Regions from separate parts of the Streptomyces sp. NPDC006435 genome, predicted to be linked through region 3. Evidence: riboswitches for the same ligand, from Rfam matches in the RefSeq annotation. Region 3 holds a riboswitch; each other region holds the start of a gene.
What was found. Region 3 has a riboswitch for cyclic di-AMP ahead of ABZZ04_RS14295 (peptidoglycan DD-metalloendopeptidase family protein). Riboswitches for the same ligand answer to the same signal wherever they lie in the genome.
Positions count from the first base shown of each region.

Region 1: another riboswitch for cyclic di-AMP. It lies ahead of ABZZ04_RS31780 (transglycosylase SLT domain-containing protein); the one in region 3 lies ahead of ABZZ04_RS14295 (peptidoglycan DD-metalloendopeptidase family protein).
Region 2: another riboswitch for cyclic di-AMP. It lies ahead of ABZZ04_RS02030 (M23 family metallopeptidase); the one in region 3 lies ahead of ABZZ04_RS14295 (peptidoglycan DD-metalloendopeptidase family protein).
Region 4: another riboswitch for cyclic di-AMP. It lies ahead of ABZZ04_RS06425 (transglycosylase family protein); the one in region 3 lies ahead of ABZZ04_RS14295 (peptidoglycan DD-metalloendopeptidase family protein).

Region 1 is NZ_JBEXPY010000045.1:8,716-14,059, forward strand. It holds gene ABZZ04_RS31770 (hypothetical protein) at 86-517, shown strand; gene ABZZ04_RS31775 (DUF305 domain-containing protein) at 618-1,289, shown strand; cyclic di-AMP (ydaO/yuaA leader) riboswitch at 1,678-1,864, shown strand; gene ABZZ04_RS31780 (transglycosylase SLT domain-containing protein) at 1,869-2,357, shown strand; gene ABZZ04_RS31785 (FAD-dependent monooxygenase) at 2,370-3,527, opposite strand; gene ABZZ04_RS31790 (TetR family transcriptional regulator C-terminal domain-containing protein) at 3,636-4,226, shown strand; gene ABZZ04_RS31795 (hypothetical protein) at 4,338-4,640, opposite strand; gene ABZZ04_RS31800 (APC family permease) at 4,992-5,344, shown strand, end outside.
Region 2 is NZ_JBEXPY010000001.1:446,254-451,597, reverse strand. It holds gene ABZZ04_RS02035 (aldo/keto reductase) at 1-779, opposite strand, end outside; gene ABZZ04_RS02030 (M23 family metallopeptidase) at 1,041-2,270, opposite strand; cyclic di-AMP (ydaO/yuaA leader) riboswitch at 2,282-2,434, opposite strand; gene ABZZ04_RS02025 (PP2C family protein-serine/threonine phosphatase) at 2,752-3,912, opposite strand; tRNA gene ABZZ04_RS02020 (tRNA-Met) at 4,091-4,164, opposite strand; gene ABZZ04_RS02015 (SHOCT domain-containing protein) at 4,391-4,801, shown strand; gene ABZZ04_RS02010 (FAD-binding oxidoreductase) at 5,025-5,344, shown strand, end outside.
Region 3 is NZ_JBEXPY010000011.1:85,204-90,547, forward strand. It holds gene ABZZ04_RS14290 (alpha-galactosidase) at 1-1,752, shown strand, start outside; cyclic di-AMP (ydaO/yuaA leader) riboswitch at 2,049-2,201, shown strand; gene ABZZ04_RS14295 (peptidoglycan DD-metalloendopeptidase family protein) at 2,205-3,176, shown strand; gene ABZZ04_RS14300 (SGNH/GDSL hydrolase family protein) at 3,387-4,220, shown strand; gene ABZZ04_RS14305 (STM4011 family radical SAM protein) at 4,294-5,172, opposite strand; gene ABZZ04_RS14310 (STM4012 family radical SAM protein) at 5,181-5,344, opposite strand, start outside.
Region 4 is NZ_JBEXPY010000004.1:89,592-94,935, forward strand. It holds gene ABZZ04_RS06410 (DUF501 domain-containing protein) at 1-209, opposite strand, end outside; gene ABZZ04_RS06415 (septum formation initiator family protein) at 269-748, opposite strand; gene eno (phosphopyruvate hydratase) at 902-2,188, opposite strand; gene ABZZ04_RS06425 (transglycosylase family protein) at 2,546-3,316, opposite strand; cyclic di-AMP (ydaO/yuaA leader) riboswitch at 3,320-3,491, opposite strand; gene ABZZ04_RS06430 (transglycosylase family protein) at 3,803-4,822, opposite strand; gene ABZZ04_RS06435 (cytochrome P450) at 4,928-5,344, opposite strand, start outside.

The DNA.
Region 1 (5,344 bases), on a different contig from region 3:
GGTGCGGTGGGACGGACAAACCCGGTGGGGGTATCGTCGGGGCTCGTACCGCAGGACCCGTACGACCGAGGAGTTCGAGGCAGCCGTGGATCGCGGAACGACGCGCGCACCGGGAGTGTCCCGGCTGCTCGTGCTGTGCGCCGTCCTGTGCGGACTGTTCCTCATGCACGGTGCCCCGGTCGGCGCGGCCGGGGGCTGCCACGACGCGATGACGACGGCCCCGGAGCCGTCCGGGCCGCTGCCCGCCGCGCCCATGGAGATGGCCGGCCACGCCGCCGCGCAGCACGGGGAGGTTCCCGTCCGGGCGGCCGAGGGCCTGCCCTCGGCGAGTGGCGAGTCGTGCGTGTTCACCCAGGCCCGTGACCGGGTGCTGCCGCTGCTCCTCGCGCTGGGCCTGGTGGTCCTGGCGGCCCGGGGTGTTGCCGGGCGCCGGGCGGCCGTGCGCGGGCCGGAGCGACGGGGGCCGCCGTTCGGCGGCAGGGACCTGCTGCTCCAGGTGTGCGTCGCGCGGACGTGACGGGGCCGCCGGTTCCGGCCCGCCGCGGCCGGACCGGTCGGACGACCCCAACCGTTCCGCGTGCCACCGACGTGGCGCGTACACCTGGAAAGAACCCAGCATGCGCGTTTCCCTGCCCACCGCTGTCCGCCGCCGTCGCGCACTCGCGACCGCCGGTACCGTCGCCGCCCTCGCCCTGGCGCTCACGGCGTGCGGCTCCTCCGACGACACGAAGTCCAACGGCTCGTCCATGCCCGGCATGAACCACGGCTCCGGCAGCGCCTCCGCACCGGCCGCCGGGGGCGGTGCGTTCAACGACGCGGACGTGAAGTTCGCGCAGGAGATGATCCCGCACCACCAGCAGGCCATCGAGATGGCGAAGCTGGCCGACGGCCGCGCCGCCGACGCCGAGATCAAGAAGCTGGCCACCGCGATCGAGCAGGCCCAGGACCCCGAGATCAACACGATGAAGGGCTGGCTGAAGTCGTGGGGCAAGCCGCTGCCGGAAGCCCCGATGGGTGACATGCCCGGAATGGATCACGGCTCGGACGGTGCGGGAATGCCCGGGATGATGTCCGACAAGGACATGGGCGACCTGAAGGCCGCCAAGGGCAAGGACTTCGACAAGAAGTTCGCCCAGCTCATGATCGCCCACCACCAGGGCGCGGTCACCATGGCCGAGGACGAGCAGAAGAAGGGCGACAACGCCGAGGCGAAGAAGCTCGCCGAGGCCGTCGTGACGGCCCAGACCGCCGAGATCGAGCAGATGAACAAGATCCTCGGAAGGCTCTGATCCCGACATGAGTGCGGGCCTGCCCGGCGGGCCCGCACTCCCCGGATTCCTCATCCGGGGAATCCGGGCGAGGAATCCAGGCGAGGGGCACGTGATCCCGCGGGCGTTCTGCTCTATTTCACCCGCCGGACCACAAGAGGGCATCTGCACCTTTTGCCCTTATTCGATGGCATTTGAAATGCGCCTTTTGTGACCACGTGGCGCGCATCACGCCCGATGCCCGTGATGTCATCCCGGGTGGGCCGGTTCCCTTTTCCTGCAAGGGAATGCTGTCGCCCGATGTGAAGTGCGTTACTGAATTATCGGCAATTCGATCTTGTGAATGAATTGCGTGCGGAATTCGGGGTCTTGTTCCTTTCGGTGTTTCTCGCCTACGGTCACCGTCAATCCGGACGGAACGCCGAATCCTGCCGCTGTCCGGCAATCCGACTCACTCGTGCACGGCAGGAACGGGGGACCCAGGCAAGCTGCCGATCCGGTATCCGGAACGGCTCGGGGTGAAGCCGCATTCGTGTGCGGCCGGGCATCTCCAGCCCGAACCCGACAGCTCACCTCGTAGGCGACGGAGAGGAATTCACCATGCTCGCAAAGGGTGCGTACCGTCGTCGCAGGCCCGTCCCGCCGGTCCGGGGTCTCATCGCCGTGGGCACGGGCGTGGCCGCCCTCGTGCTCCCGCTGGCCGTCGCCGGAACGGCGTCGGCGACACCGGCGCAGTCCGCCGTCGTCGCCGCACAGCCCGTGGCGTACACGAACGATCTGGACGGCTGGATCAAGGAGTCGCTGGCCATCATGGCCCAGCACGGCATTCCCGGCAGCTACGAGGGCATCCACCGCAACATCATGCGCGAGTCCTCCGGCAACCCCCGGGCCATCAACAACTGGGACTCCAACGCCGCCGCCGGCACGCCCTCCAAGGGGCTTCTCCAGGTCATCGACCCCACGTTCCGCGCCTACCACGTGCCCGGTACGTCGATGGACAGCTACGACCCGGTCGCCAACATCACGGCGGCGTGCAACTACGCCGCCGCCAGGTACGGGTCCATCGACAACGTCAACGGGGCCTACTGACACACCGCGTGGTCAGTCCGGTCGCGGGGGCGCCCAGTCGGCGTGCCGCAGTACGGCGCGGACGGTGACCCGCGACGGCGCCAGCCGCAGCGCCGCGTCGCGCAGCGCGATCGCTGCGGGATGCGACAGCTGCTGCCCCATCCGGCCCGCCCGACGAGCCGCCCTCGCGACCGACTGGCTGCGGGGGCGGCGCTCGGCGTCGTAGCGGCGGAGCGCCGACTCGACGGAGGGCCCGGCGCGGAGCGCGGCGGCCAGCGACACCGCGTCCTCCAAAGCCTGGCAGGCGCCCTGGCCGAGGTTCGGGGTCATCGCGTGGGCGGCGTCGCCGAGGAGGGCGACCCGCCCGACCGCGTAGGAGGGCAGCGGGGTGACCAGCTCGTTGACGTCGTGGTGCAGCACGGCGCCGGGCCGGGTCGCCGCCAGCAGGGCCGGAATGGGGTCGTGCCAGTCGCCGAACCGGCGGCGGACCTCGGCGAGCGGGTCCGGATGACGCACCCCGGCGGGTGAGTTGAACACCGCGTGCCACTCGGCCCGGCCGTCCGCGAACACGATGTGACCGAACTCGGCCCCCCGGCCCCAGGTCAGCTCGAAGTCGGTGTTCAGCTCCACCGGTGACTCCGTGATGGCGCGCAGCACCGTCGAACCGCTGTGGACCGGGCCGGGGTGCTCGGGGAAGAGCTGCGCGCGCAACCGGCTGTTCACTCCGTCGGCGGCCACGACCAGCTCCGCTTCGAGAACGGTGCCGCTCGCGGCGAGCCGTATCCGGGAGGCGTCGGAGCGGTCGACGGAGGTCACCTCGGCCCCGGTGACCAGGGACCCGGCGGGCAGCGCCGCGCGCAGCAGCCGGTGCAGCACGGCCCGGGGGATGCCCACGATCGGGGTGCCCAGTTCGCGCTCCAGGGCCGCCCCGTCCATGCGCGCCAGCAGGCGTCCGTCCGGGGTCCGGGTGCCGCCGGTGTACTGGGGGCGGGCGGCCGCGCGCACCTCGGCCCCGACACCGAGGGCGTCCAGCGCGCGGATGCCGTTCGCGTGCAGGGAGATGCCCGCGCCCGCGTCGTCCGGTCCGGCGCCGCGCTCGACGATGGTCGTCTCCCAGCCGGCGCGGCGCAGCCCGATCGCGGCGGCCAGTCCGCCGATGCCCCCGCCGACCACCACCGCGCTGCCGCCCATGCAGGCCCCTCCTTCGTCCCGTACCGTCACGTCCCCGGTCTTCTACAGCTGTAGAAGGAGGGTACTACCCCGTTTCTACAGGTGTAGAAACGGGTGTAGAAAGAGGGGATGAGTACCGATCGACGCACCGTTCTCGCCGACGCGGCCATCGAGGTGCTGGCCGACGAGGGGATGCGCGGACTGACCCACCGGGCCGTGGACCGGGCGGCAGGTCTGCCCCCGGGCACCACCTCGGCCTACTTCCGCACCCGCCGGGCCCTGCTCACCGGGCTCGTCCGGCGGCTCGTCGAACGGGACCAGGCGGAGCTGCGGGAGGCGGGGGAGCGGGCCCCGGTGCCGCGGACCCCCGGCGAACTCGCGGACGGGCTCGCCGCGTTCGTCGCGGAACGGCTCACCGGTGAGGGGCGTCGGCGGTCGCTCGCCCGCTATGCGTGCGTGGTCGAGAGCGTGTGCCATCCGGAACTGCGCGAGATCCTCGTACCGCGCCGGAACGCGGCACGGGAGATCGTGCGGGAGTTCCTGGACGCACGGGGTGTGGCGGACGCCGAGGGGCGCACCCTCACCCTGCTGGCCTGCGTGGACGGGCTGGTCTTCGACCGGCTGGTGAACGGTGGCGACGTGCCGGGGGACGAGATCGCGGGCCTGGTCGCCGCGGCGCTGCGGGAGCCCGGAGCGGTCGGTGAATCCCCGGCTTCGTGAAACCGCCGACCCCGTGAGTCCCCGGCTTCGTGAAACCGTCGGCACCGTGCGGCGCGGTCGGGTCGGCGCGTCCGTCCGGGAGTGGTGTGCCCGCGGGCGGCTCCAAAGGCGCTACGCGGCCGGTCCCGGTTCCCTGTTCGGTGACGCGGGGACGGTCGCCGCCCCGCCCTCCCGGACCGCCCGCACCGCCGTCTCGTGCAGGTGTCTGCTGTCCTCCTCCGAACAGCACGGCACGGGGCTTCCCGACATGGTGAACCAGTCGATCGCGCCGGTGTACTGCACGGTGATCTGGGCCGTGTCGTCCGCCCAGGTGGTATGCACGGTCAGGTCCCCGGACAGGACGCCGATCTCGTCCGTGAGCACGCCGCCGTGCCCGGAGAACACACTGCGAGTCGTCCATGACGCCCAAGCCATGACTCAAGGCTGGCACCAAGACGGCCGATGCGCGACCCGCGACCGCCGGGCCCCTCGTTCCCGGCCCGCCCCACCGGGCCTTCCGGCATGCGGATACGGGCGAAACATTCCTCCCGGGACGGCTGCGGTTCCCGTACCCGCCGATCCCCGGAGAGGGAAGCGCTGTTAGCGCAAAAACGTCGAATCAGCATCCATGGACAACGAATTCCGAAGGTGAACAGCTCTTGACCTACGGAACTCGTCGGGATTGCATGTCGCGCTGGGAGCGCCGAAACCACTCATCACGTCCTCGTCTGGAGGCGATACCGCTCCCGCGCTCGAATCACCATCACTGTTGATCGGAACCGCACGATGACCGACACGCTCAGCGCTCCCCAGGCGCTCGCCCCAGCGACCGGCCCCACTCCACAGAAGCTCAAGCGTTCCATCGGCGTCGTGGGCGGAACACTGCTCACGCTCTCCTGCGTGACGCCCGCCTCGACCCTCTTCGTGGTCGTGCCGGACCTGTTCTCCAGCCTCGGCACGTACACCGCCCTCACCATCGCCATCGGCTCGCTGCTCTGTATCGCGGTCGCCTTCTGCTACTCGGAGCTCGGCACCCTCATCCCGAGCGCCGGCGGCGAGTACGCCATGGTGTCGACGATGGCGGGACGGCTGGCCGGATGGCTGGTCTTCGTGCTCTCGCTGCTGGTCGTGATGATCGT
Region 2 (5,344 bases), on a different contig from region 3:
TCGTGCTCCTGGGCGACCTTGTCCAGCGCGGCCAGGACCTTCTGCCCCCGCTCCGACTCCAGGTACTGACCGGCGCTCTGCGCCCGCGCGCTGTCCACCACGGCGCCCGGACGGTACTTGCCGGTGAGGAAGCCGGAGGCCAGGGCGTAGTACGGCACGGCGGCGAGCCCGGCGCGGGCGGCCGTGTCCTGGAGCTCGCCCTCGTAGGTGTCGCGGGAGACCAGGTTGTAGTGCGGCTGGAGGGCGACGTAGCGCGCCAGCCCCTCGCGCTCCGAGAAGTCCAGGGACGCCCGGAGCCGCTCGGCGCTGATGTTGGAGGCGGCGATCTCCCGGACCTTGCCCTCCTTCACCAGCTGGTCCAGGGCGGTGATGATCTCCTCGACCGGCACGGTCTCGTCGTCGAAGTGCGTGTAGTAGAGGTCGATGTGGTCGGTGCCGAGCCGGCGCAGCGACTCCTCGGCGGCGGCCTTGACGGTGGCGGAGGAGAGCCCCTTGTACTCGGGGTGGGCGCCGCCCTTCGTGGCGACGACGACGTCGGAACGGTTGCCGCGCGCGGCGAGCCACTTGCCGATGACGGTCTCGGACTCACCGCCCTCGTTGCCCGGGACCCAGGCCGAGTACACGTCGGCGGTGTCGATGAAGTTGCCCCCGGCCTCGACGTAGGCGTCCAGCACGGCGAACGACTGCGCCTCGTCGGCGGTCCAGCCGAAGACGTTGCCACCGAGTGCGAGCGGGAAGACCTGGAGGTCGGAGGAGCCCAGCTTACGAAGAGAAGTCATAAGTGGATCAACGAATTCCAACGGGCCCGCTATTCCGACGGGCTCGTTGTTTCCTGCGGGTTCGTCGTTCCCGACGGGTTCGTTCGGGTTCGCTGTCCCCGACAGCCCGTCGGCCCGTCGGCCCGTCGGCCCGGTCGGGACTGCCGTTCCGGGTTCCGGGTCCTGTGCCGCTCAAGACGAACCGGCAGCCCTGACGTCGGGGGGTGAGCGTCAGGACTGCCGGGGTTCATGGGCCGGTGGACCGGGTCGGGCCGGGTCGCCTCAGATGTTGAGGCCCTTGCCGCGGAGCCAGGCCATCGGGTCGACGCCCGTGCCGTCGGGGGTGTGGATCTCCAGGTGGAGGTGCGGTCCGGTCACGTTGCCGGTCGCACCGACCCGGCCGATGGTCTCGCCGGTGGTGACCTTCTGGCCGACGCCGACGCCGATCGAGGACTGGTGGCAGTACCAGATCTCCGTACCGTCCTCCAGCTCCAGCACCGTGCGGTAGCCGTACGAACCGGCCAGACCGGCCGACTTGATCGTGCCGCTGTGCACGGCCTTGATCGGGGTTCCGGTCGGGGCGGCGAAGTCGAGGCCGGTGTGGTGGCCGGAGGACCACATCGAACCGGCCTGCCCGAAGGTCGAGGTGATCGTGTACGAGAAGGTCGGAACGGCGTAGCTGGCGGCGAGCTTGGCGAGCCGCGCGGCCTCCGCCTTCTTCTTGGCCTCCTCCTCCGCCTTCTTCTTCTCGGCGGCGGCCTTGGCCTCGGCCTCGTCCTGCTGCTTCTTCGCCTCGGCGGCGGCCTTCTCGGCGGCCACCTTCTCCTCGGCGGCCTTGGCCTCGGCGACGGCCGCGTCCTGCTGCTGCTCGGCCTGCTGGAGGATGCGGACACGGAGCGCCTCGCCCGCGTCCGTCCTGCCCTGCTCGGCCTCGGCGACGGTGATGCCGGCGGAGGTCAGCGGGGCGGTGGCGGTGACGTCCTCGGACGCGTCCTTGTCCGAGTCGTCGGAGAACAGTGCGCCCACGCCGGGAAGTGACGCGGCGTCGGGGAGGTTCTCCGTGATGGAGTCGGGGACGGAGATGGAGACCGGCGGCTTGCTCTGCGCGGTGGCCATGCCGCCCGCACCGACCGCCGCGATGACGCCGACGCCCAGCACCGTCGAACTGCGGGCGAGTCCGCTGCGCTGCTTGGCGACGCGGTGCCGGCCGCGCACGGGGCGGACGGACTCCTCGGTGGGGTTCCACTCCTCCAGGCTGCGCGCGGGCTCGCCGCCGTTGCCCTCGGCGCGGAAGTCGCCGCCGAAGCCGTCGTTGAAGTCACCGCTGAACTCGGTGGTGAAGTCGCCGCCATGGCCGGTGCCGTAGTCGCTGCCGTACGCCGTCGTCACCGTCCCGGTGGCCGCCGCGTCGGAACCGAAGTCGGAGCCGCGCTGCGCGGGGAAGTCGGAGCCGAAGCCGTAGTCGGGGGTGAACCGGGACGGGACCTCGGGGGCAGGCTTGTTGGACGCCACGGGGGCGCACTCCTTTCCTTCCTTCTCGCCTACCGGGTTAGCTGACGGGTTCGGAGCAGGAAGGTCTCCTACGGGCTCCTCTGCCTCTCACGAGACACAGGCGTCCGATTCACCCCATATAGGTGGTTCCCCGGTTCCCTTGCGGAATTCGGCGCTCGCGCACGGTGCCGCCACTGGCGACGGCTGGGACGACCGCGCTGCGTTATCGAACGTTAATAGACACCGGGGCCGCATTCCAAGCTGTTCCCACTGATCGTTCACGTCTTTGGCCTGGACTTTACGGGACATAACTCAATGAAAACGTATGAGTTGACCGCACCTCAGTCATTATCCCGTTTCTGACGTTGCGTCAAACGTTATGCGGAGCGGCGCCTTTCGATTACGTACGGTGGCATCGCGAACGGAAGGAACGGAACCGGCCCCGCGCCCACCCCGCAACCATTCCCGCATCCTCCTCCCGCGCCTCCCCTCACGCCTCCCCTCACGCCTCCTCCAGGCCGACGATCCGCACGGTCCTGCGCCGGTCCGGCTGACCCTCCGCCGGACACATGACCGCGAGCAGCGCCATGTCGTCGGTCGTCTCGCCGCCCGTGTGCAGGCGCACGTCGTCGGTCAGCGCGGACAGCAGCTCCTCGGGCCCCGGGAAGATCCGCCCGCGCAGCCGGTCCGCCGGATCGTAGAAGACCCCTTCGACGTTCCGCGCCTCGGAGAGGCCGTCCGTGTACAGGAGCAGGGTCGTCCCGGCCGGCAGGTCCCACTCGTCCGTCCGCTGCGACCACGCGCCCAGGCCCATCCCGAGCGGCAGCGCGGGCTCGGTGGGCCTCAGCACCTCCAGCGCCCCGTCGGGATGCAGCAGGATCGGTTCGGGGTGGCCGCGGTTGACGACGCGCACCCGGGACAGCCCGGACGGGATCTCCGCCAGCACGGCGGTGATGAACCCCTCCAGCGCGTCGAGCCCGCCCCTCCTCGTCTCCTCCCGCGCCAGCGCCCGCTCCAGCCGCCACGCCACGCCCTCCAGCGAGCGCTCCTGCTCCGCCGCCTCGCGGAACGCCCCGATGACCACCGCCACCGTCCCCACGGCTTCGAGGCCCTTGCCCCGCACGTCCCCGACCACCAGGCGCACCCCGTACGGGGTGTCCGTCACGGCGAACAGGTCGCCGCCGACGAACTCGTCCGCCTGCGCCGCCACGTAACGCGCCGCCACGTGCAGTCCGCCGATCCGCTCGGACGGCTTCGGCAGCACCGCGCGCATGGCGGTCTCCGCGATGGCCCGCGCGGAGGCCAGCTGCTCGTTGCCGCGCCGCACCACCGTGTTGATCACGACCGCGAGGACCGAGACGGTGGCCAGGGTCAGCAGCTCGATCAGCGGCACCACTTCGGGCAGCGTGCTGCTGGACAGCCGCAGCGCGATGACGGCCAGCATCGAGGCGATACCGGTGCGGACGGTGCTGGACAGCGAGAAGAACGGGGCGGCGATCAGCGGCGCCGCGACGAACAGCGGGATGGCGGTGAAGGTCGGCGGCGTGAAGGCGTCGAAGACCAGCCCGCCGATGATCATCAGGGCGGGCATCGCCCGCACGAACCGCCGGGTGCCGACGCCGCCCTCGGCGTGCCCGCCGCGCCGCTGTTCCCGCTTCCACACCACCCGTTGGTCTCCTGCCCGGTACGTCCGCGGCTGCGGACGGAACCGCGCCCCGCCCCCAGACTCCCCGGAACGGAACGACGCGGCGACCGCTCATCGGCCAATGGAGGGATCTGGGCGGGAGAACGAAACGAGTCAGGCCCGGCACGCTGCATGCGTGCCGGGCCTGACTCTTCAGTAGCGGGGACAGGATTTGAACCTGCGACCTCTGGGTTATGAGCCCAGCGAGCTACCGAGCTGCTCCACCCCGCGTCGGTGAACACCACTCTACGCCATTCCCGGCGCTCCCATGACCACTCGGGTTCCCCGGGGCTTCACCCGGGCCGCATCCGGCACACGGACCGCACCGACGGGCGAGGGGTCGGACCCCTGCCCGGACCTGGCCCCGGACGGCGCGCGCTTGTCGATATGCGGTGATATGACTGTTTCATCGACCGGCTGACCGACGCGGCGGCATCGCACTGATCGGGAGCGAACCGTGGACGACTACTCGTTGCTCGACCTCTTCTGGACCATGCTCTGGTTCTTCCTCTGGGTCATGTGGCTGTTCCTGCTCTTCAAGGTCATCACGGACATCTTCCGCAGCCACGACCTCGGCGGCTGGGGCAAGGCGGGCTGGCTGGTCCTGACGCTGCTGCTGCCGTACATCGGGGTGCTGGTGTACGTGATCGTGCGCGGCAAGTCCATGAGCAGGCGGGACATCAAGGAGGCCCAGGACCGGGACGCGGCCTTCAAGGCGTACGTACGGGAGGCGGCGGGCACCCCGGGCGGGGACGGCCCGGGACGCAGCGGCCACGTCGACGACCTGGCGAAGCTCGCCGATCTCAGGGACCGGGGCGCCATCACGGACGAGGAGTACCAGCGCGCGAAGACGAAGCTCCTCGTCTGAGCCTGGACCCGTCCGAAGGGCCGGGGCTCCCCGGGCGCGCATGTCTCCCTCCGCCCGGCCCGGCGGGCTGGCGGGGTCGCGGGGCCGGGCGGAGGCTTGAGGCATCAGCCCACGGCGGCCTTCCCGTCCGCGGCCCCGGACACCGGGCCCCGGCCTCCCCCGCCGGGTGCCGGGCGGGGCGCGACCGCCATCCCGACCTCGACGCACGAGGGGTGGCCAGGCCATGAACGGCACCGCACCCGTACCCGTACCCCTGGACGCGATGCGGACCGCGTTGCGCGGCCCCGTCATCGGCCCGCAGGACCCGGAGTACCGCCCGGCCGGCACGATCTACAACGCCATGATCGACAGACGTCCCGCGGCGGTGGTCCGGTGTGCCGACACGGCGGACGTCATGGCCGCGGTCGACTTCGTCCGCGACGAGGGACTCGTGGCCGCCGTCCGCGGCGGCGGCCACAGCGGGGCGGGCCTCTGCCTGGTGGACGACGGCATCACCATCGACCTCTCGCCCATGCGCTGGGCGCACATCGACCCCGCGGCGCG
Region 3 (5,344 bases):
CTCGCCCTCACGCTGCACTACCGGATGCGGGCGGACTCCGACGTCGTCGAGCGCTGGGCCACCGTCACCCACGCCGGACCGGACGGCCCGCCGCTGGAACTGCTGCGGGCCGACGCGGCCGCCTGGTCGCTGCCCGCCCGCGACGGATGGCGGCTGAGCCGGCTGCACGGGCGCTGGGCGGCGGAGTCGCAGCTCGAACGGGCGGAGCTGATGCACGGCGAGAGCGTCACCTCCAGCAGGCGCGGCCACACCGGCCACCAGCACCTGCCGTGGGTCGCGCTGGACGCCGACGGCACGGCGACCGAGGGGAGCGGGGAGGTGTACGGCTGTGCGCTCGCCTGGTCCGGGTCGTGGCGGATCTGCGTGCAGCGGCTTCCCGACGGGCTCGTGCAGATCACCGGCGGCGCCGGCCACGACGACTCCGGACTGCTGCGGCTCGCCCCGGGGGAGTCGTACACCACACCCGTGTTCGCCGGTCTGTGGAGCGGGCGGGGGTTCGGCGGGGCGAGCCGCGCCTGGCACGCCTGGCAGCTGGCCCATGTGGTCCCGGACGCGGAGAGCCTCCGGCCGGTGCTCTACAACTCCTGGGAGGCGGCCGGCTTCGACGTCTCGCTGGAGCAGCAGCGCGCCCTCGCCGCCCGCGCCGCCGGGGTGGGCGTGGAACTCTTCGTCGTGGACGACGCGTGGTTCGGGCGGCGGACCAGCGACCGGGCCGGGCTCGGCGACTGGACGCCGAATCCGGACCGCTTTCCCGAGGGGCTGAAGCCGCTCGCGGACGAAGTGCACGCACTCGGCATGCAGTTCGGTATCTGGGTCGAACCGGAAATGGTCAACCCGGACAGTGATCTCTATCGTGCGCACCCCGACTGGGTGCAGCACTTCCCGGGCAGGAAGCGGACCGAGTACCGCAATCAGCTGGTGCTGAACCTGGCCCGCGCCGATGTGCGCGAATATCTCCTGGGGCAGCTGGACACCCTGCTCTCCAGCGCGCCCATCGACTATGTGAAATGGGATTTCAACCGCTGTTTCACCGATGCGGGGTGGCCGGGCGAGGAGTATCCGCAGAAGCTCTGGATCGAGCACGTGGACGGCCTGTACGCACTGATCGACCGGCTCGGGGCCGCGCACCCCTCCGTCGCGTTCGAGTCCTGCTCGGGCGGTGGCGGGCGGATCGACCTGGGAATCCTGTCCCGTACGGACCAGGTGTGGACCTCCGACAACACCGACCCGCTGGACCGGCTCGCCATCCAGGAGGGCTTCGGTCAGATTCACCCGGCCCGGGTGATGGCCGCCTGGGTCACCGACAGTCCGAACGTCCAGTTCAACGACAGGGTCAGCTCCCTGCGCTTCCGTTTCGTGAGTGCGATGGCCGGGGTGCTCGGCATCGGCGGGGACCTCGCGAAGTGGAGCGGGGAGGAGCTCGCCGAGGCGCGGGAATGGGTGGATCTGTACAAGGAGATCCGGCCGGTGGTGCAGCACGGCGAGCTGTACCGGCTGCGCCCCCCGGACGGCGGCCTCAGCGCGGTCCAGTACGTCCGCGGCGAGGAGACCGTGGTCCTGATGTGGCTGGAGACCCAGCGCCACCGGGAGCGGCCCCCGGCCCTGCGGCTGCGCGGGATCGACCCCGGGGCCACGTACACCTGCCTGGACACGGGGGCGGTGCACCACGGTTCGGTGCTGCTGCACCGCGGACTGCACACCGGGCTCCGGGGGGATCTCGACGCGCGCGTGCTGAGGCTTCGGAAGGGATGACCTGCGAAGTGTGTCCGTAATGTTCCTTTTGGTGCAACTTGCCCCGGGTGCGGGGGAGATGGTTGCCCGCTCGTGAGCGGGATCATATCCGTGACGGTGTGTGGCGAAGGGGCGGTCGGGAATTCCGTGCGCGGCGCGGAAAGGCATGATCCTTAATCCACGGAGTGTGACCGGAATTCCGCACCGATTTCCCGGGTGCGGAATCCGGGGTGGAACCCATGGCTTGTTCTCGACGTCCCGGCTCGCCTACGGTCACCGTCAATCCGGACGGACCGCCCAATCCTGCCGCCGCCCGGAATTCACATCCACTGATCGCGTGGCAGGAGCGGGGGAACCAGGTAAGCCGCCGACCGGTATCCGGTCGGCTAGGGGTGAAGTCGCGTTCGCGCGGCCGGGCATCTCCAGCCCGAACCCGACAGCTCACCTCGCAGGCGCCGGAGAGGAAACACTTCATGCCCATATCGGGTAAGCACCGTCGTCCCAAGGCCGGCCCCATCGCCCGCGGCGTCGTCGCGGCGAGCGCCGGCGGCGCCGTCATCGCGCTCCCGCTGCTCGGCGCCACCGGCGCCCACGCCGCGGAGCAGGCCGCCCCGGCCGTCGTGCCGCAGAAGGCCCCCGTCACCACCACGCACGCCCAGCCGGTCGCGCAGAAGCAGGCTCCCGCCACCACGACGTACTCCGTCGTCACCGGCGACTACCTGGCGAAGATCGCCGCCGAGTACAAGGTCCAGGGCGGCTGGCAGAAGCTGTACCAGGACAACCGCCAGATCGTCGGCGAGAACCCCGGCCTGATCTTCCCGGGCATGAAGCTGACCCTCGGCGGCAAGGCGTCCGCCGGCGCCGCGTCCACCGGCACGGGCACCGGCTCCTCCCTCCCGTCGAAGGCCCCCTCGGCGCCGTCGGTCGCGAAGAAGTCGGCCCCGGCCCAGGCCGCCCCGGCCGAGTCGGCCCCGGTCAAGTCCGCGCCCGTCGCCGAGTCCAAGGCCGCGACCTCCGCCCCGGCCGCCCAGAGCACCGGCTCCGGCTACGTCCACCCGGTTCCCGGCAACCACACCACCAACTACCGGGCCTCCGGATCCAACTGGTCCAGCGGCAGCCACAGCGGGATCGACTTCCCCGTCTCCACCGGCACCAGTGTGAAGGCCATCACCTCCGGCACCGTCGTCACCGCCGGCTGGGGCGGCGCGTACGGCAACCAGGTCGTCATCAAGCACGCCGACGGCCGCTACTCGCAGTACGGCCACATGTCCTCCCTCTCCGTCTCGGCGGGTCAGAGCGTGAGCGCCGGGCAGCAGGTCGGCCTCTCCGGCTCCACCGGCAACTCCACCGGTCCGCACCTGCACTTCGAGGTCCGCACGGGTCCGGCGTACGGCTCGGACATCGACCCGATCGCCTACCTGGCCTCGCACGGCATCTACGTCTGATCCGTACGGATCCACGTCCGATCCGCACGGCCGGGAAACCGGACGGCGGAATCCGACCCCGGCGACATGGAAGGGGCGGTGCGCGGCGGCGCACCGCCCCTTCGGCGTATTCCCCCTTTGCCAAAAACTGACCGGGTGGTCTATCTCACCTCCCGTCAACCCCATATTACGGTCGCGTAGGTCACATTCAGCGGTGCAGGATAAGCGCTTGTGGCAGACGATTCGAGAAAAAATCAACGTGGCGTCATCAACCGAAATGGTGTCATCGGGTCGTACGCGGCGATCGGCGACAGCTTCACCGAAGGGGTCGGCGACCCGGGGCCGGACGGGGCCTTCGTCGGCTGGGCGGACCGGTTCGCGGTACTCCTCGCGGACCAGCTCCCGGACACCGGACCGGACGCGGATCCCCACGGGGACTTCAGGTACGCCAACCTCGCCGTACGCGGACGCCTCCTCGACCAGATCGTCGAGGAGCAGGTGCCGCGCGCCAAGGAACTCGCCCCCGACCTGGTGAGCTTCTGCGCGGGCGGCAACGACATCATCCGCCCCGGCACCGACCCCGACGACGTGGCCGAGCGCTTCGAGCGCGCGGTCGCCGACCTGAGCGGATCGGTCGGGACGGTCATGATCACCACCGGCTTCGACACCCGTGGCGTCCCCGTGCTGCGCCATCTGCGCGGCAAGATCGCCACGTACAACGCCCATGTGCGGGCCGTCGCGGACCGCTACGGGTGCCCGGTCCTCGACCTGTGGTCGCTGCGGTCCGTCCAGGACCGGCGCGCCTGGGACGACGACCGGCTCCACCTCTCGCCCGAGGGACACACCAGGGTCGCGCTGCGCGCCGCCCAGGTCCTCGGCATGGAGGTGCCGGCCGACCCCGACCAGGAATGGCCCCCGCAGGCCCAGCGCGGCACGCTCGAAGTGCGGCGCGACGACATCCACTGGGCGCGCGAGTACCTGGTGCCGTGGATCGGACGGCGGCTGCGCGGAGAGTCCTCCGGCGACCACGTCGAAGCGAAGCGGCCGGACCTGCTGCCGCTCTAGGGATGCTTCCCACCGGGCGCCGGACGGAGCGGACGGCCCGGACCCGGCCGTGCGACGGACGGATCCGGGCCTCTCAGGCCCGTCCGAGGAGGGACGGCGGCGACGCCGCCGGTATCCGCTCCAGCACCCCGCCCGCGAAGACGTCGTACAGCGGCAGCGTCTCCAGGTGCACGTACCCGATGTGGCAGTCGCAGACCGCCAGCGGGCAGGCCCGCGGCCCGAGCGCCCGCCGGTAGCTCCCGTCGTAGAGGTTGCCGAGCTCCGCCGGCACGAAGTGGCAGCGCCGCACCGTGCCCTCCCCGTCCACCGAGACGACCGACTCACCGGTCCGGCAGGGCAGCCCCGCCGACCGGTGCGGGTGCCGGCTGTAGGGGAAGAGCGGGTCGACGGCCGTCCAGCGGTCCGCCTCCTCGTCCGTGTAGGTGTGGCCCTCCGCCGCGTTCACCCACAGGTAGACCTCGTCCGGCAGCGCGGCCCGCAGCCGCCGCGCCTCCGCCAGGTGCTCGTCGAGCCCGACGATCCCGACGCTGTGCCGGACGCCCATCGCGGTCAGCTCCCGGCACTTGCCGAGGAACCTCTCGTACGGCGTCTGCCCCGGGTGGTACGTGCACCAGAGCGCGATCTTCCCGAGCCCGGCCCCGCCCGCCTCGGCCAGCCACCCCGTACGACTGCTGAGATTGGTCTGGATCGCGACCCGGCGGATGTGCGGCAACTGCGCCAGCTCGACCAGCGCACGGCGGTACCAGGAGCGGACCAGTCCCTCGCCCCACGGCGTGAACAGCACCGAGAGCCGGTCACCGGTCTGCGCCGCGGCCCACGCCGTGAACCGCTCCAGCGCGGCACGGTCGGCGCGCAGCTGCTCCCGGCTGTCGCGCCGCTTGGCGAACGGGCAGTACGGGCAGTCGTAGTCGCACGAGGAGAGCGGGCCGCGGTAGAGGATGGTCAGGTCCATGGGCGCGCTCACTTCAATTCGTACGCGGCCATCGCGGCCCGTACACCGGGGGAGAAGAGCTCGGGGCCCAGGGCGTCGGAGTGGGCCAGGCCCTCGGGGGAGAGCCGCAGCAGCCCGGCGCCGCCGGCCGGCGCGTCGAGCCAGCCGCGAGCCTCGAAACGGGCCAGTTCGG
Region 4 (5,344 bases), on a different contig from region 3:
GCGCGCGGGCACGTCAGGTAGTACGTCGTCGGGAACGGCGTGCCGTCCTCCAGCCGGGGCTGCGTCTCGACCACGTCGGGGTTGCCGCACGGGCAGCGGTGCGCGATCGCGCGCAGGCCGCGCGGCGGCCGGCCCAGCTGCTGCTGGAACGCGGCGATGTCCGCCTCGGTGGGCGCGGTGGGCTCGGTCTGGGGAGGGGGCGTTTCCATGCCTGCCTAGGTTCTGGTCGGGCTGCTCGAACTGCGGTTCTGCAGATGGGTGGAGAGGGTCAGTCGCGGTCGGCGCCGTCGGCGGTGTCGATGCCGTCCCAGAGGTTGGAGTGCCACGGCCGGCCGGACTCGCCCGCCCTGCCGTTGCGCTCCTCGACCGCGTCGGGGTCGATCACCGTGTAACCGGTCTCCCCGGGAAGAAGGTAGTGCAGATGCGTACGGGCCAGCTGCCTGATGTACGCGTCGTCCTGGAGGCGCGCCTTCTCGTCGCGCAGCTCCTCGGTACGGGTCCGCGCCTCCTCGGCCAGTCGCTCCTGTTCGGCGATCTCGTCCCGCTGCGAGACGTAGCTGCGCATCGGGTACGCGAGCGCGACCACCAGGGAGCAGACGACGAGGGCGAGGAACGCCGCCCGGCCGGTGAGCCGTGAGCGGCGGGCCTGGCGGCGGCTCTGGGACCGGTAGACGCGGGCGGCGGTCTGCTCGCCGAGCAGCCGCAGCCGGGTCGCGGTGGAGAACCGGTCCCGGTCCTTCGCGGCCATTTCTCCGCCTCCCCAATACGCACCCGATACGCACGTCCGTCCCCGCACACGGTACGGGACCGAGTGCGGGGACGGACGGACGCCATGGCCCGTACTCGCGGCGGGGCGGTCGGCGCCGTTCCCGGCGCACGCCCCGGTCCGCGGGACGGGGAACTAGTTGGCGGAACGGAACCGGGGGAACGCCGAGCGGCCCGCGTACACCGCGGCGTCGTCGAGGATCTCCTCGATGCGCAGCAGCTGGTTGTACTTGGCGACGCGCTCGGAACGGGCCGGGGCGCCGGTCTTGATCTGACCGCAGTTGGTGGCGACGGCGAGGTCGGCGATGGTGACGTCCTCGGTCTCGCCGGAGCGGTGCGACATCATGCACTTGAAGCCGTTGCGCTGGGCCAGCTCCACGGCGTCCAGGGTCTCGGTCAGCGAACCGATCTGGTTGACCTTGACGAGCAGGGCGTTGGCGGAGCCCTCCTCGATGCCGCGGGCCAGGCGCTCCGGGTTGGTGACGAACAGGTCGTCGCCGACGAGCTGGACCTTGGAGCCGAGCTTGTCGGTGATGACCTTCCAGCCGGCCCAGTCGTCCTCGTACAGCGGGTCCTCGATGGAGACCAGCGGGTACGCGGAGACGAGCTCCTCGTAGTACTCGGTCATCTCGGCGGCCGAGCGGGACTTGCCCTCGAACTCGTACTTGCCGTCCTTGTAGAACTCGGACGCGGCGACGTCGAGCGCGAGCGCGATGTCCTTGCCCGGGACGTAGCCGGCTTCCTTGACGGCTTCCAGGATGAGGTCGAGGGCGGCGCGGTTCGAGTCCAGGTTCGGCGCGAAGCCGCCCTCGTCACCGAGGCCGGTCGACAGGCCCTTGGCCTTCAGGACCTTCTTCAGCGTGTGGTAGACCTCGGCACCCCAGCGCAGGGCCTCGGAGAAGGACTCCGCGCCGATCGGGGCGATCATGAACTCCTGGATGTCCACGTTGGAGTCGGCGTGCGAACCGCCGTTGAGGATGTTCATCATCGGAACGGGCAGCAGGTGCGCGTTCGGGCCGCCCAGGTAGCGGAACAGCGGCAGGTCCGAGGCCTCGGACGCGGCGTGGGCGACGGCCAGCGAGACGCCGAGGATGGCGTTGGCGCCGAGCGAGCCCTTGTTCTCCGTGGCGTCCAGGTCGAACATCGCCTGGTCGATCAGCCGCTGCTCGGTGGCGTCGTAGCCGACGAGCTCCGGGCCGATCTGCTCGATCACGGCGAGGACGGCCTTCTCGACGCCCTTGCCCTGGTAGCGGTTGGGGTCACCGTCACGAAGCTCGATGGCCTCGAACGCACCGGTGGAGGCGCCGGACGGGACGGCAGCACGGCCCGTGCTGCCGTCGTCGAGGCCGACCTCGACCTCGACCGTGGGGTTTCCGCGGGAGTCGAGGATTTCCCGGGCTACGACGACGTCGATGGACGGCACGAGGCATCTCCTTCTGGGATATGACGCTGGTTGTGCAGGGTCGCTTTGGCCTTGCGACAAGAGCCTAACCGGCCCGGCCCGATCAGCCCGACGACCGCCCGTCCCCTGGGACGAAAAAGGACCCGGGGGCGGACAATGCGGGATGAAAGACCAGATTTTTACCGGCTGGTAACTACAGGAGTTGAACAGTCCCTCCCCTTTTACGGGCACCCCTCCCCCTTACGGGGAGGAGGACTCCGGCGGCGGGGGCCCGCCCGTGAGGGCCGGGGCCGTCCGCGCGGCGGGAAGGCGGAAACCCCGGCCCGCGCGTACGGAGGGTCGCGCGGGCCGGGGCCGCCGGGGAGGAGAGGGTCCCGGCTACTTCGTCAGGTGCAGCTGCTGACCCGGGTAGATCAGGTCGGCGTTCTCGACGATGTCCTTGTTCAGCTCGAACAGCTTCTGCCAGCCGCCCTCGACGTCCTGGTCGGCGGCGATCTTGCTCAGCGAGTCGCCGGTGACGACCTTGTACTCGCCGTCGCCCTTCTTGACCTTCTTGCCGGTCGGGGTGGTGACGGTCTTCTTGGCCTCGGCCCGCGGGGCGGCGGAGCGCTCGGAGCGGGAGGCGGCGGGGGCCTCGGTGCGCTCCTGCTTCGGCTGGGCCTGGCGGGTCGGCTGCGACTGCTGCTTCGGGGCGGCCGGGGTGCTCTGCTGCTGGGTGGAGCCGGACTTCTCGGTGGAGCCGGAGGAGCCGGTGTCGACGCCCGGGTCGACGCCGTCGTTGGTCAGGCCGCCGGCACCGGCGCAGGCCCAGGCACCCGGGCCCTGCAAGTCGAGGAGGCGCTCGGCGGTGGCGATCTGCTGGGCCTTGGTGGCCAGGTCGGCGCGGGGGGCGTACTGCAGACCACCGGCGGCGGCCCAGCTGGACTGGGAGAACTGCAGGCCACCGTAGTAGCCGTTGCCGGTGTTGATCGACCAGTTGCCACCGGACTCGCACTGGGCGACGGCGTCCCAGGTGGCGACGGAGGCGGCGGAGGCGCTGGTCGCACCCATCAGGGGGGCGGCGACGGCGGCACCGGTGACACCGGCGAGCGTGGCGATGCGGACGGCCTTGGACGGGCGGCGGTGCTTGCCCTTGCTGGAAAACAGCATGGAACTTCTCCTCACCGACGCCTACGAGGTGAGCTGTCGGGTTCGGGCCAAGTGAGTTGCCCGGTCGCACGTCCTAGCACGCGACTTCACCCCAAGCCGGTCCTGATGCGTCCTTCGACGATCGGGGCCGGCGCCTACCTGGGTCCCCCGCTCCTGCCTACGGCGCTTTACGCGTCTGTTCCCTCCGACCGACGGCAGGATTCGGCGTGACGGTCGACGGGGCCCGCGGTGCGAGCGGTTCCGACCGTAAACATACGCAACCCCCACATTCAAAGATGGACACATCGGACAATAAGCCCTTACTTGCATCTGAGGATCTGTTGTTTCCGCAGGTCGGACCCGATGTGCGGGGGTTCCCGGCGCGCGACACGCCAGTTGACGCAAAGAGACCCATGTCTCACTTACGCATAAGTGGACATAGGCCCCTGAACTGCCCCGGTTTCGGGGTCTTTTTCAGCCGGTTGTCAGGCCGCTCTCACTCGGCTCTCACTCGGCCCTCACATCGAGGTCGAGCCGCTGGCCGGGAAGGATGAGGTCCGGGTCGGAGCCGACCTCGGCCCTGTTCGCCTCGTACAGCGCGGCCCACCCACCAGGGACCTTCTGCTCGTCGGCGATGGCCCAGAGGTTGTCACCGGGGCGGACGGTGTACGGGTCGGCGGCGACCGGGGCATCCGTGTCGCGCGCGCCGTCACCGCCGCGGGAGGCGTGACGGCCCGACTCGCGGCCCTCGTCGGCGCCGGCCCCGCGGCCGTTCTCGACGGCCGGGGCGCCGCGATGCTTGCCGCCCTGACCGCTGGACGATTCAGGTGAACCGGACGGGACGGACTTCCCGGGCGTGTCGGCAGGGTCCTCCGTGGAGCCCTCCGCGGAGCCCTCCGCGGGCGGGGTCGTGGGGGTTGTGGACGAGGGATCCGGCGACGGCGTGACCGTCCCCGACGGCTCGTCGGCGCCGCCCGGTCCGGACGAACCGTCCTCGCCGTCCACCGCACCCGCGCCGTCCGTGTCGCCCGTGGCGCCGTCCGACGGGCCGGCCTCGTCGGCCGGGGTCTTCGACGGCTTCCCGGTGGACTTGCCGTCCTGCCCCGGGTCGACGGAGGGCGCGGTCCCCGGGTCGACGCCGGGCAGCGTCCCGTCCGTCGCGAGGCCGGAGATGACCGCACAGCTGGGCCACGCCTGCGGCCCCTGGTCCTCCAGGACCTTCTGGGCCACGGCAATCTGCTGCGCCCGGCTGGCGAGGTCGGCGCGCTCGGCGTACGACTCGCCGCCGTACGCCTTCCAGGTCTCCGGCGAGAGCTGGAGCCCGCCGTAGGAGCCGTTGCCGAAGTCGGCGCTCCATGTGCCGCCGCTCTCGCACTCGGCCACCCGGTCCCAGGTCGTGGCGTCGGCCGCGTGCGCACCGGACGCGCCGAGCAGCGGGATGGCGATGGCGGACCCGGTCACGCCCGCGGCGACGACGATGGCGGGTGCCTGACGGGGGCGACGGTGTTTGCCGTTCGCGGAGCCCATGGGGTTGCCTTCCGTGTAGCTGACGTGTGACTGGTGGGTCGAACGGTGAACCTAGCTGGACTCGAACGGGAGTCACAAGTCGATGCAGCGCGGATCACGTAAAAGTCACAGAGTTGACGAGGCGTCACTTCCGGGCCGCCCGGACTCCGGCGTGAACTCCACCGGGAGGGTGCGCAGTCCGCGCATGATGAGCCCGCCACGCCACCGCAAATCACCGGATTCCACCGCGAGCCGCAGGTCGGGAAGGCGTCTCAGCAGCGTGGTGAGCGCGGTCCGGCCCTCCAGCCGGGCGAGCGGCGCGCCCAGGCAGTAGTGGATGCCGTGCCCGTACCCGAGGTGCTGATTGTCACGCCGCGCGAGGTCCAGGGTGTCGGGGTCCGTGAAGCGTTCCGGGTCGCGGTCGGCGGCGGCGAGCACCACGAGCACGGGATCCCCGGCCGCGATGTCCTGACCGCCGAGCGTCAGCGGCTCGGTGGCGAACCGCCAGGTCGCCAGCTCGACCGGACCGTCGTACCGCAGCAG